Pigmentiphaga aceris: one gene and its partner. The protein of the gene in region 1 interacts with the protein of each later gene in a pairwise test. Links are inferred from orthologs where the notes say so. Each region holds a gene or a part of one and is shown on either strand. Other genes may lie near its edges.

What was found.
Region 2: the proteins of FXN63_RS24795 (region 1) and mrdA interact in binary tests that used the Escherichia coli proteins (3 or more experiments, as listed by UniProt). The link is inferred for Pigmentiphaga aceris from one-to-one orthologs.

Annotation. Positions count from the first base shown.
Region 1 is NZ_CP043046.1:5,763,371-5,769,926, reverse strand. Bases 3,415-6,503 are described here. They hold FXN63_RS24795 (penicillin-binding protein 1A), read right to left. Parts: upstream 6,109-6,503; coding sequence 3,721-6,108; downstream 3,415-3,720. Other genes in these bases: FXN63_RS24790 (shikimate kinase), read left to right, coding at 6,453-6,503; cyaY (iron donor protein CyaY), read left to right, coding at 3,415-3,648. Outside these bases: FXN63_RS24815 (Fic family protein), read left to right, coding at 96-1,601; lysA (diaminopimelate decarboxylase), read right to left, coding at 1,802-3,094; LPS translocon maturation chaperone LptM, read right to left, coding at 3,094-3,282; more of cyaY, read left to right, coding at 3,313-3,414; more of FXN63_RS24790, read left to right, coding at 6,504-6,556. UniProt on the Escherichia coli protein: Cell wall formation. Synthesis of cross-linked peptidoglycan from the lipid intermediates.
Region 2 is NZ_CP043046.1:6,035,370-6,041,732, forward strand. Bases 1,739-4,634 are described here. They hold mrdA (penicillin-binding protein 2), read right to left. Parts: upstream 4,187-4,634; coding sequence 2,291-4,186; downstream 1,739-2,290. Other genes in these bases: rodA (rod shape-determining protein RodA), read right to left, coding at 1,739-2,241; mreD (rod shape-determining protein MreD), read right to left, coding at 4,275-4,634. In the rest of the region: FXN63_RS26085 (methyl-accepting chemotaxis protein), read right to left, coding at 1-214; FXN63_RS26090 (CHRD domain-containing protein), read left to right, coding at 599-1,045; more of rodA, read right to left, coding at 1,111-1,738; more of mreD, read right to left, coding at 4,635-4,823; rod shape-determining protein MreC, read right to left, coding at 4,827-5,720; FXN63_RS26115 (rod shape-determining protein), read right to left, coding at 5,786-6,363. UniProt on the Escherichia coli protein: Catalyzes cross-linking of the peptidoglycan cell wall. Responsible for the determination of the rod shape of the cell. Is probably required for lateral peptidoglycan synthesis and maintenance of the correct diameter during lateral and centripetal growth.

The DNA of each region.
Region 1 (6,556 bases):
AGATCGTTTGATGAATATGGATTTTCGATTATTTATTGAAAATCAGGCGATTTGTAATAGGATTTCGATTCCTCTAAACGGATTTCGATAATTTCATGACATCGCTTGGGTACGCCCGTCTGATCGAGCAGCTTTCACTGGCGGTCACGCCGTTGAACAGACCGTCCTCGACCAGTACTGCGGTGAATCGCCGCGTCGACTCGGTTGATCGCGTCCTGTTTCCCCAGAGCGTGGCGATCGATGATTCCGTACTTGGTCATTTGGAGTTCGCCCTTCGCCACGAGGGAGTGAACCTGGAAGTGATCGACGCACTTTTCAATGTGTGGGAGTACCCCGGAGCACTCGAGGTTCGATTTAGACAAACGCCGAACAGCGTTCCGATTCGCCGGGCATGCCACTTGTGGGAATGGCTGACCGGGCGTCCGCTTTCTGTCGGTGACGTCACGGTTGCCGGTGCCTATGTTGATTTGTTCTCCGCTGACGAGTATGTCACTGCTGACAGACCCATCAACGACAAGCGGTTTCGTATCCGCAACAACGCCCTGGGAACGGCCGATTTTTCCCCAGTAGTTCGTCGCGAAGCACTTGCCACTGCACCTTCGCTTGCAGAATTGCTTGAACGCGCGCGCGCAACGCTGGCGTCTGTCACCGATCCAGTCTTGTACGAGCGAGCGCTAAGCTATCTGTACCTCTCCGAAACGCGAAGTAGTTTTGCTATCGAGAAAGAGAGCCCCAGCTCGGACAAGCAAGAGCGATTCGTACAGTTGCTGCGCCGAGCGGGCGAGACGCAGCAGGTCAGCGAGGACTGGCTGGTGAGCCTTCAGAACGCGGTGGTACGTGATGTGTTCAGCCACGAGGCGTCATATCGAACACGGCAAAACTGGCTGGAGAACGCCGACCGGATCACCTTCTTTCCCGTACCCCAGGAGGATCTCGCCCGCGCCATGCAAGGGTGGGAAGCATTCAACAACCGCAGTCGATGTGCCGATGTGCTCGTCAAGATGGCAATTTCGGCTTTTGGTTTTGTCTACCTGCACCCATTCCTTGATGGAAATGGTCGGCTGCATCGCTTCCTCATCCACCATGTGCTGACTCACTCTGGGCTGCTACCGCCAAGTGTCGTGGTGCCTGTGTCGGCAGTGATCCAAAAGCACATTGCAGACTATCTTGGGGTATTGGAAGGCTTCTCAAAGCCCGTCACGCGATTGTGGAACTATGTGCGCGCAGATACCGAGCCACTCGTGTTGGCACATCCTGGTAGCGGTGCCTACCGATTTTTCGACGCCAGTCGTGAGGTCGCTTTTCTTCATCGGATGGTCCAGCTTGCCGTCGAGGACGAGATTCCGCGCGAGCTCGCATGGCTGAGTGGTTACGACAGAGCATTTGAGCTTCTGAACAACGAGTTCGACTTGCCACGCAGCGACCTGTCCGCGTTGATCCGAATGGCCCAATCTCAGCAGGGAAGATTATCGATCAACCGGCGCAAGCAGTACGCTCACTTACCCGAAAATGTATTTGCCCGAATTGAGCAGGTGGTGACGGAGGCGTTCAGCCTGAGCCACCCTGAAGACATCACGCCATCGGACAACAGCAATTCCTGATGTTCTTCTTTGAGAAACCCCAGATTTCTGAGAGAAATTAACGAAATACGATGGCGGTGAACGTTTTTCGATGAATGGCTCGCCGCGCCAGGACGTACGCAATGAAAAACACCCCAACAGTCGGAACGGGCGTTCGACGGTTGGGGGGCATTCACAGATGTCGCCAAAGTAATTGGCAAGCGGTCAGTGGCCAAGCCCGTTCAGGGAAGGACCGACTCACTCGCAAACAACTCATCCACCGTCTCACGCGGGCGGATCACATAGGCCTTGTCGCCATCGACCATGACTTCGGCTGCACGCGGGCGCGTGTTGTAGTTGCTGGCCATCACCATGCCGTAGGCACCGGCCGATTCCAGTGCCAGCAGGTCACCTTCGCGCAGGGCGATGCGACGGTCGCGGGCCAGCCAGTCACCGCTTTCGCAGATCGGGCCGACCACGTCCCACTTGCGTGAGGCTTCATCGCGCGGGCTGACGGGCAGCACGCCGTGATACGCGTCATACAGCGTGGGGCGGATCAGGTCGTTCATGGCCGCATCGACAATCGCGAAGTTCTTCACTTCGGTCGTCTTCAGATATTCGACACGGGTCACCAGGATGCCTGCGTTGCCGGCCAGCGAGCGGCCCGGCTCGAACACCACCTTGCGGTCGCCGTAGCCGCGTGCCTCGATGCGTTCGAACAGCGCATCGATCAGCGTTGCGGCCGGGACCGTGGTTTCCTTGTCGTAACGGATGCCCAGGCCACCGCCCAGATCCAGGTGTTCCAGATGGATGTTGGCAGCTTTCAGTTCGTCGGCCAGGTCGAGCAGCTTGTCGAGCGCGTCCAGGAAGGGCGACAGTTCCGTGATCTGCGAACCGATGTGGTAATCCACCCCGACCACGCGGATACCGGGCAGCGCAGCCGCCGTGCGGTAGGCCGCTACGGCCTGATCGATGGCGATGCCGAACTTGTTTTCTTTCAGCCCGGTGGAAATGTACGGGTGCGTGCCGGGATCGACGTCGGGGTTGACGCGCAGCGACACGGGCGCGCGTTGGCCCATTTCGTGGGCGACTTCCGACAGGCGCAACAGTTCGGGCAGCGATTCGACGTTGAAGCACATCACGCCGGCTTCCAGGCCCGCGCGCATCTCGGCAGCGGTCTTGCCGACGCCCGAGAACACGACCTTGGCCGGATCGCCGCCAGCCGCCAGCACGCGGCGCAATTCACCGGCCGACACGATGTCGAAACCCGAGCCCATGCGTGCGAATTCCTTCAGCACGGCCAGGTTCGAGTTGGCCTTCATGCCATAACAGACCAGCACGTTGCGGGTGCCGATGGCGCTGCGATAGGCCTCGTAGGCGGCACGCAATGCGGCGCGCGAATACACGTACAGCGGCGAACCAAGCTGCTCGACCAGTCCGGTGATCGCGACGTCTTCGGCGTACAGGGTTCCGTTGCGATAAGCGAAGTGGGGAGCGCCGACGGGCGTGGGGAATGCGATGGAAGCAGAGGTCATCACGAAGAACTTGAGGATTTGGAGGGCGGCTTTTGCCCAGGGAAGAACAAGGGGCCTTTCTGGCCGCAGCCTGCCAGCAGTCCGAGGACAAGCAGCGCAGCACCCAGGCGGGTGGCTACAATGCCCTGATGACTGCCGGCACCCGGGCGCCGGAGCGTGGTGGATCGCACCGCGTGTGAAAGCTTCATGCCCAGATCCGCACAAATAAAAGTGAAATTATGAACGAAAGCGAATTTCTTGCCGTGGCTGTCGCGGTATTGGACGCCATCGAGGTCCAGGTCGACCGTTGGTACGACGAACAGGACATCGATATCGAGGGTGAGCGTAACGGCAATGTGCTGACGCTGAGCTTCGAAGACCGTTCACAGGTGGTGATCAACACCCAGGCTCCGATGCAGGAGATCTGGGTGGCATCCCGCAGCGGTGGTTTCCACTACCGCTTGCAGGAAGACGGCAGCTGGTTCGACTCCCGCAACAACAAGGAGCTGGCCGATGCGCTGTCGGAAATCATTTCCGAGCAGGCCAATACCGGCTTGCGTGTCAGCCTGAGCTGATACCTGACGCTGATGCCCGACTGAAGAAAACCCGGCGGCAGCTGTCTGGCTGCCACCGGGTCTGCGCCGGTTTTACGGAGTCACCTGACCCGAGGTGCCCCAGGGACGGTTGGAACCCGCAGGCGGGAAGTCCTGACTTGGTGGCAGCGCCTGGCGATTGCCACTCGTATTGCCCCAGCTGTCGATCAGGTTGCTGAGCGGGTCTTCGGCCGGCTTTGGCACACCGATCGATGCAATCGCCTGACCCGGCGGGAATTCGTCGAAGTAGTAATCACCATTGACGAACTTCAGACCCGGAGGCGGCTTCTGCTCGCGTTCCGGCACGCCCTTCAATGCCTTCTGCATGTAGTCCAGCCAGATCGGCATGGCTGCGCCACCGCCGGTTTCGCGTGAACCCAGCGACTTGGGCTGGTCATAGCCCATCCATGCAATCCCCACCAGTGCCGGCGTGTAGCCCGCGAACCAGGCGTCAACCGAGTCATTGGTGGTGCCGGTCTTGCCACCCACGTCGTTGCGCTTCAGGCTCATCGCGCGATTGGCCGTGCCGGTACGCACGTTGTTGCGCAACATGGTGTCAGCCACGAAGGCAGTGCGGGCGTCGATGGCACGCACTGACTCGTCGCCAGCCTTGGGCGGACGGGCTTGCATCAGCACCCGACCCGAGCTGTCGGTGACCTTGTCGATCAGGAAGGGCGTGACGCGATAACCACCATTGGCGAACACCGAGTAAGCGCCTGCTTCTTGCAACAGCGTGACTTGGCCTGCACCCAGCGCCATGGTCAGGTAGGCCGGATGACGGGCCGGGTCAAAGCCGAATCGACCTACGAAATCTTGGGCGTACTTCGGGCCGATGGCCTGCAGGATGCGGATCGACACCATGTTCTTGGACTTGGCCAGCGCCGACTTCATGGTCAGCGGCTCGCCGTAGTCACCGCCGTAGTTCTTCGGCTCCCAGCGCTGCGAACCGGTCTGCGAGGCTTCCAGCACGAAGGGCGAGTCGGAAATCACGGTCGATGGGGTCAGGCCCTTTTCCAGCGATGCCGCATAGATGAAAGGCTTGAAGCTGGAACCCGGCTGGCGCCAGGCTTGCGTCACGCGATTGAACTTGCCGCGGCTGAAGTCGAAGCCGCCGACCATCGCCTTGATGGCACCGTCGGTGGGGTCGGTCGACACGAACGCGGCCTGTACTGCCGGTGCCTGCAGGATTTCCCAGCCGGTCTTGCCGTTGTTCAGCAGGCGCACGATGGCGCCACGGCGAATCTTCTTCGCAGGCTGGGCCTTGTCGGTCAGCGAAGCGGCCGCAAACTTCAGGCCGCTGCCAGTGATTTCGATGATGTCGTTGGAACTGCGCGCAGCAACCACTTTCTTGCTGTCGGCCGACAGCACCACGGCCGCGACCAGGTTGTCGTTGTCCGGATGATCGTTCAGGGCGTCGTCGATGAACTCGTTGAATTTCTCCGGGTTCTTTTCCAGGCCGTCGGGCAGGTCTACAAACGCGTCGGGACCGCGATAACCGTGGCGACGTTCGTAGTCCAGAATGCCTTCGCGCACCGATGCGTAAGCCGCATCCTGGTGGTCTTTCAGCACGGTGGTGTAGACATTCAGGCCGCGCGAGTAAGTCTCTTCCTTGTAGATGTCGTAGACCAGCTGGCGGGCCAGTTCGGCCACGTACTCGGCGTGCACCGCGAATTCGCCGCCCAGCGGCTTGTTCTTCACGACTTCGGCGGCGGCCACGCGATATTCGTCGGCCGTCAGGTAGCCGAGGTTGTTCATGCGCTGCAAGATGTATTGCTGGCGCAGCTTGGCGCGGGTGGGATTGACCACCGGGTTGTAACGCGAGGGTGCCTTCGGAATACCTGCCAGCATGGCGGCTTCTGCGGTCGAGATTTCAGACAGCGGCTTGCCGAAGTAGATGCGCGCGGCAGAGGCGAAACCGTATGAACGCTGACCCAGATAGATCTGGTTGATGTACAGCTCCAGGATCTGGTCTTTGGTCAAGCTGGCTTCGATCTTGAAGGTCAGCAGGATTTCATACAGCTTGCGGGTATAGGTTTTCTCCGACGACAGGTAGAAGTTCCGCGCCACCTGCATCGTGATCGTGCTGGCCCCCTGGCTCTTTTCCAGGTTCACCAAGTTGGTGAGTGCTGCGCGCGTGACACCCGCCCAGTCGATACCACCGTGCTGATAGAAGCGATCGTCTTCCGCCGACAGAATGGCCGACTTGAGCACGTCAGGCACTTCGTTGATGCGGACCACATTGCGGCGCTCTTCGCCAAATTCGCCGATCAGGACGTTATCTGCGGTGAAAACGCGCAACGGCACCTTGGGGTGGTAGTTGGTCAGCGCATCCAGATCAGGCAGGTTCGGGTAGGCCAGCGCAAGCGCAAGCCCCACCAGCAAAACACCGCAGGCGGCCAAACCGGCAAAAATACCGGCTAGCTTAAGGAAAAATCGAAGCATGGAGAAAGCGGGCTCTCGAGAAAGGGCGTCGAGGCAATGTACGCCGTCGGCCGGACCGATGAAGGATTGCAAGGGGTCCAGGGCGCCATTGTCGGCAGACTAACTCCCTGATTATAAGGAGTGACGGGAACTTGGACCTGAAATGCCGATTTGGGTTCTGTAACGAATTGAGCCGGCAGCATTCCTTACTTGTAACGTGCCCATCACCACAGGCTTTGCCCGCTAGGGGGCGCTTGCTGGATAATGGAGCGGTGATGCATCCATCCAACGAAACTCTCTCGCTCTTCCCGGACGAGCCGGTCCCGCAACCGGCCGGTCCCGTCACGCCCATTTATCTGGTGGGCATGATGGGGGCGGGCAAGACCACCATTGGTCGCGGCCTGGCGCGCGCGCTCGGCCGCGAGTTCGTCGACGTCGACCAATTGATCGAAGATCGCTGTGGCGTGCG
Region 2 (6,363 bases), 270 kb from region 1 along the record:
TCGACAGGTAAAGCGCCAGAAACAGCCACGCGCCCAGCGCCATCGCCGTCCAGGCAGCCGCATCCAGCACAGCTTGTGCAGCGGGTGGCAGAACCAATCCGTCCAGAACAGCCGCCAGCGCCGGCATGGCCAGCAACAGCCCGATCAACAAGAATTTGCCTGACAGATTGAGACGCTGCATCAGGCTGAGGGCGGGACCCATGAATACGTTCATCCTGGCGCTCCTTGCGCGTGGAGGGGCGACTGCGGCGATGCCAGCCTGAACAACCGCAATACGCAAAAAAAAACGTCCCCATGACCAAGGTGATTTCGGTCTGCGGGGACGTCTTTGTCCGGTGGACGAACCGTCGTTGGTTGGTCACACCGAGTTGATGCAAGGCCCATGCCATCGCGTCAGATCATGCCGTGCAAGGTCACTGCACGGTCTCCACGCGAGTGCCGCCCCGTCGTAGCGCATGCTGCGAGCATGGTGCGCACCGGCAAGGTGCAAACAGTCGCAACATGGCGCTATCCGGTGCGATGGGCTGGAGATATATTGAATGCGCCGATTGCCGATCCCGGTGATCGCCTTCCCCCACCTCTGCCCAGGAAAACGACCATGACGCACATTCGCAAGGCTGCGGCCGCTGCCGCTCTGACTGCTCTGGCGCTTGTCGCCGGTTGCGCCAACACACCGCTCGACCCGAACGTGGCCGCCATGCGCGCGAGCCTGAGCGGCATGAGCGAGGTTCCGCAAGTGGCCACGCAAGGCATGGGTGAGGCCGAGGTCTGGCTCAACAAGCAGACCAATGTGCTGAAGTGGAAGGTCACCTATTCCGGCCTGTCGGGCCCGGCCACCATGGGCCACTTCCACGGCCCGGCAGTTGCCGGCGTCAATGCCGGTGTGGTGGTGCCGTTCCAGAATCCGGTCACCAGCCCGATCGAGGGTCAGACCACGATTACTGCGGCGCAGGCGAAGGAACTGACCAGCGGGCTGTGGTACATCAACATCCACACCGCCGCCAATCGTGGTGGCGAGATTCGCGGCCAGGTCCTGCCGCGTTAAGCGTTTGTCGGGGCGGCTGCGCTGCCCCGACAGTTACTGCTTGCAGAAGGGCAATCCGCCGTTCGCTAGTTCTTCTGCACCAGCGGCCGGTGCCGCTGAATCCCCATCAGAATGCCGGCTGCGCACCCCAACGTCAGCAAGGCCGTGCCTCCGTAGCTCATGAACGGCAACGGCACCCCCACCACCGGCAAGATGCCGGTCACCATGCCCATGTTCACAAAGGCATAGACGAAGAACACCATGGATAAGGCTCCCGCCAACAAGCGGGTGTAGAAGGTGGGTGCCCCCGCCGCAATCGTCAGCCCTCGCCCGATCAGCAGCACATACAGGAACAGCAGCACCAGGTTGCCGATCAGCCCGAACTCTTCGGCGTAGACCGCGAAGATGAAGTCAGTCGTGCGCTCGGGGATGAATTCCAGGTGGGTCTGCGTACCCTGCATGTAGCCCTTGCCCAGCGTTCCCCCCGAGCCGACTGCAATCGTCGACTGGATCGTATGGAAGCCTTTTCCTAATGGGTCGGTATTGGGATCGAGCAGCGTACACACCCGGTGCTTCTGGTATTCGTGCAAGACCACCCAGTCGATGTCGGGCTGGCACAGGAATTCTTCGGAAGCGACCAGTGCCCCGATGCCGATCACACCAGCCAGCGTGATTGGCACCAGAAGCTTGAACGACAGGCCCGCGAAATACAGCACAAAGAAACCTGCGCCGAACACCAGCAGGCCGGTGCCCAGGTCAGGCTGTTTGGCGATCAGCGCAAAGGGCAGCAGCAGCAACACTGCCGCCACCACGAAGTCGCGGAAACGCACCTGCCCTTCGTGGCGATGGAAGTACCAGGCCATCATCATCGGCACAGCGATCTTCATCATCTCGGATGGTTGAATGCGCGTGATGCCCAGGTTCAGCCAGCGCGTGGCCCCCTTGCTGGTTTCACCGGCCACCTCGACCGCCACCAAAAGCAGCACACCCAGCAAGTACGCCGGCACAGTGACGCGCATCAGTGCGTGCGGGGAAAACTGCGCGGCGATCCACATCGCCACCAGCGCGATGCCGAAATTGCGTGCCTGATCGGCGAAGCGCCCATCGAAGCCGCCACCCGCCGAATACATCGACACCAGGCCAACCAGCGCCAGCAGGCTCAGGATCAGCAGCAGCATCCAGTCGAACACCCAGATGCGCGCCACCAGCGCCCGCATCCAGTAATACCGGTTCATGGTCGTCATGCTGCTGCTCACTACTGCTCTCCTAGTCCCGCGCCGTCAGATCAGGCGTGACCGCTTTATCGGGCTCGGTCGGTTTCTTGCCTTGCAGCCAGTAATCGAACACGCGGCGTGCAATCGGCGCGGCTACCTTGCCGCCGAAACCGTCGTTCTCGACGATCAGCGCTACCGCGATCTTGGGGTTGTCGGCCGGCGCAAAGCCCATGAACAGGCCGTGGTCACGCAGGCGTTCGTTCAGCTTGGCCGCGTTGTAGCGTTCGCCCGCGCGCAGGCTGTACACCTGGGCGGTACCGGTCTTGCCGGCCGCCTGGTACGGCGCGCCGATGAAGGGCCGCTTGGCCGTGCCTTCGCGCACCACGTCGGCCATGGCGCGTTTGACGAAGTCCAGGTTGGCCTGCTTGAGCGGGATGGTGTAGCTGGGGTCGCGTACCGTCAGCGTCTGCGCACCGGTGCGGCTGTTCTGCACCGCACGAACCAGGTGAGGACGCATGAACACGCCGTCGTTGGCCAAGGTGGAGGTGGCTTGCGACAGCTGCAGTAAGGTAAACGAGTTGTAGCCCTGGCCCACGCCCACCGACAGCGTTTCGCCCAGATACCAGCGCTGCTGATCGGGGCGTCGATACGCCGCGCGTTTCCATGCAGTTGACGGCAGCACACCGGCTTTTTCACCGCTCAGGTCGATACCCACTTTCTGCCCGAAACCGAAGGGTTTCATGAAATCGTGGATGGCATCGACGCCGATGTCGTTGGCCAGCGAGTAGAAGTAGGTGTCCGAAGACACCACCAGCGCCTTGTGCAGATCGATGTGGCCATAGCCCACGTCACCGGCATTACGGTAGCGGCGGTCGGCGAATTCGAAGAAGCCCGGGTCCCACATGGTCTGCGTCATGTTGCGCTTGCCCATCTCCAGACCCGCCAGCGCCATGAAGGGCTTGTAGGTCGAGCCGATCGGGTAGGTGCCGTACAGCGGGCGGTTGATCAGCGGGCGGTCGGGCGATTCGTTCAGCGCTTTCCAGTTCTCGACATCGATACCGTCGACGAACAGGTTGGGGTCGAAGCCCGGGCGCGACACGAAGGCCAGAATGTCGCCGGTTGCCGGTTCGATGGCGACCAAGGCACCACGGCGATCACCAAAGGCGGCTTCCACCAGCTTCTGCAGTTCGATGTCGATCGACAGCACCAGGTTGTCGCCGGTGACCGGCGGCTTGCGCGACAAGGTGCGCACGGCCCGGCCGCCTGCGGTGATTTCGACTTCTTCCACGCCGGTGGTGCCATGCAACTGGGCTTCGTAGGACTTCTCGATGCCTTCCTTGCCGATGTAATCGGTACCGCGATAGTTGGCGGCGTCTTCCGTCTCATCCAGGCGATTCTGGTCACGCTGCGAAATCCGGCCGATATAACCGATCACGTGGCCCGCCGATTCACCCATCGGATATTGGCGGAACAGGCGGGCACGGACATCGACACCGGGGAAACGGAAACGGTTGGCGGCAATCCGCGCCACTTCTTCATCCGACAGGCGACTGCGGATCGGCAGGCTCTCGAAGCGACGCGACTCTTCCATCAGCTTGCGGAAGCGGCGGCGGTCGCGCGCATCGATGGTGACCACATTGGACAGTTCGTCAATGGTCTTTTCCAGGTCAACGACCCGTGACGGCGTAATTTCCAGCGTGTAAGCGGAATAATTGCGCGCCAACAGCACGCCGTTGCGATCCAGGATCAGGCCCCGATGCGGCGGAATCGGCACGACCGATATGCGGTTTTGCTCGGCGCGTGCGGAATAGGCGTCGTGCTTGTAGACCTGCAGCCACCAGAAGCGGGTGCAGAGCACGCCGAAGCACGCGAACACCACCAGCATCGCGATCAACAGCCGCCCACGGAACCGCCGCATTTCGCGGTTCGAGTCCTTGATCTCGGTCATCGCCGTCCGGTCGCCAGCGTGAAAGCCGGGAACCACGACTGAGAGCGATATCTCTCGCGCACGGAATCTTGCATGCCGCGCCTGCTCCTCAGATCGGACGGGTGTCGTCGCGCTCGGGCGCACGACGTTGGGGGGCGAGCAGCAGGCGGTCGGCGATCGGCCACAACGCGGCAGCAACCACGCTGTCCAGCATCCAGCTCCAGCCCGGCCAAGTGCCCGACAGCGCCGCACGCACGCTGTAGACCACCAACTGGGTAACCAGCAGCAGCGGCAACACATGCAGGGCCTGGCCTATCGGCCCGAACCACTGAATACGCCGATGCAGCGCGATCGCAAAATAAGACAGCAGCGTGTAGGCAAGCGCGTGCTCGCCCAGCAGACGGGCCTGGTGCACGTCCATCAGCAGACCAAACAGGAAGGCCGCAAACATGCCGATCTTGCGCGGCTCGTGCACGCTCCAGAAGATCAGGCACAGCGCCAGCACGTCTGGCACCCCGGGCCACTGGCCCCAGGGCATCAGGTTGATCATCCAGGCGATGACAAGCGTCAACCAGATGAATCGTGGGTTGACGGGTAACAGCAGGGGCTGCGCGCCAAACAGGTGCGAGCGCGGGAGGGTTGAAGGTGCTTTAGGCATAGGTCAGGGACGCCGCGCCTGACGACGCCGCACTTCTTCGGCAGCGGGAAGTGCCGGTAGTTCCGACTGAACCGTCTGCAAGACCAAAAAATGCCGGTAACGGTCGAGTCGGGCTACCGGCTTGGCAAGAATTCGTGCAAAACCTGAAGAACCGTCACGCTCGACCGTATCGACCTTGCCCACCGGCAAGCCGGCGGGATAGATGCCATCCAGGCCACTCGTGACCAGGTCGTCGCCCACCTGCACGTCGATATCGGACGCCATGAAACGCAGGCCCAGGCGGCCCGGCGCTTCGTCGCCGAAGGCGACCGAACGCACGCCGTTACGCAGCACCTGCACCGGCACCATCTGGTCCCGGTCGGTCAGCAAGGCAACTTCGGACGTAAGCAGTGACACACGAACGACCTGACCGACCACGCCCCCGTCATCGATCAGGGGCATACCTGCGGCCAAGCCGTGTTGCGAGCCCTTGTCGACGATCAGCCGACGGCTGAATGCGTCACGGACTTCATATAGCACTTCAACCAGAACCGAGGGCACGCGAACGCGTGCGCTCGCACCGAGCATCCGGCGCAATTGCGCGTTTTCTTCGGCGAGTTGGGTGGCGCGCGTCGTGACTTGCGACATCTCGATGCGCTGGCGAGCCAGGTCGTCAGCTTCCCGCTGGAATTCGGTCTTGCTTTCAAAAAACACGGTGGTCTCGTTCCACATCGTGCCGGGCAGGAGCACGACGCGCTGGAACGGGTAAAGCGCCACGGCGACGGCCTGGCGCACCACATCGAGTGTCTGAAAACGTGCGTCGACGATCAAAAGCGCGATCGACAGCAGGGAAAAGAAGACCAGCCTCACCCAAACGTCGGGGCCCTGCTTGAAGAAGGACGGTGGGCTGTATTGCATGAAACTCCAGCATCGCGCCGTGGCCCTGGGCGGGCCGGCCGGCCCGTGACGGGACCGGCTGCGTCTTACTCGTTGGTGAAGATGGCGCCCAGTTTGTCCATGCGTTCGAGCGCTTCACCGCAACCACGGACCACGCAGGTGAGCGGGTCTTCGGCCACGATAACCGGCAAGCCGGTCTCTTCCTGCAGCAGACGGTCGAGGTCGCGCAGCAAGGCGCCACCGCCGGTCAGCATGATGCCCTTCTCGGTGATGTCCGCGCCGAGTTCCGGCGGGGTCTGTTCGAGCGCGATCTTGACGGCCGACACGATCTGGTTGAGCGGATCGGTTAGGGCTTCGAGAATTTCGTTGGACGACACGGTGAAGCTGCGCGGAATACCTTCCGACAGGTTGCGACCCTTGACTTCCATTTCCTTGACTTCGGAACCCGGGAACGCAGAACCGATTTCTTTCTTGATGGCTTCAGCGGTGGGTTCACCGATCAGCATGCCGTAGTTGCGACGAATGTAGTTGACGATGGCCTCGTCGAACTTGTCGCCGCCGACGCGCACGGAACCCTTGTAGACCATGCCGCCCAACGAGATGACGGCGACTTCAGTCGTACCGCCGCCGATGTCGACGACCATGGAGCCAGTCGCGTCGGATA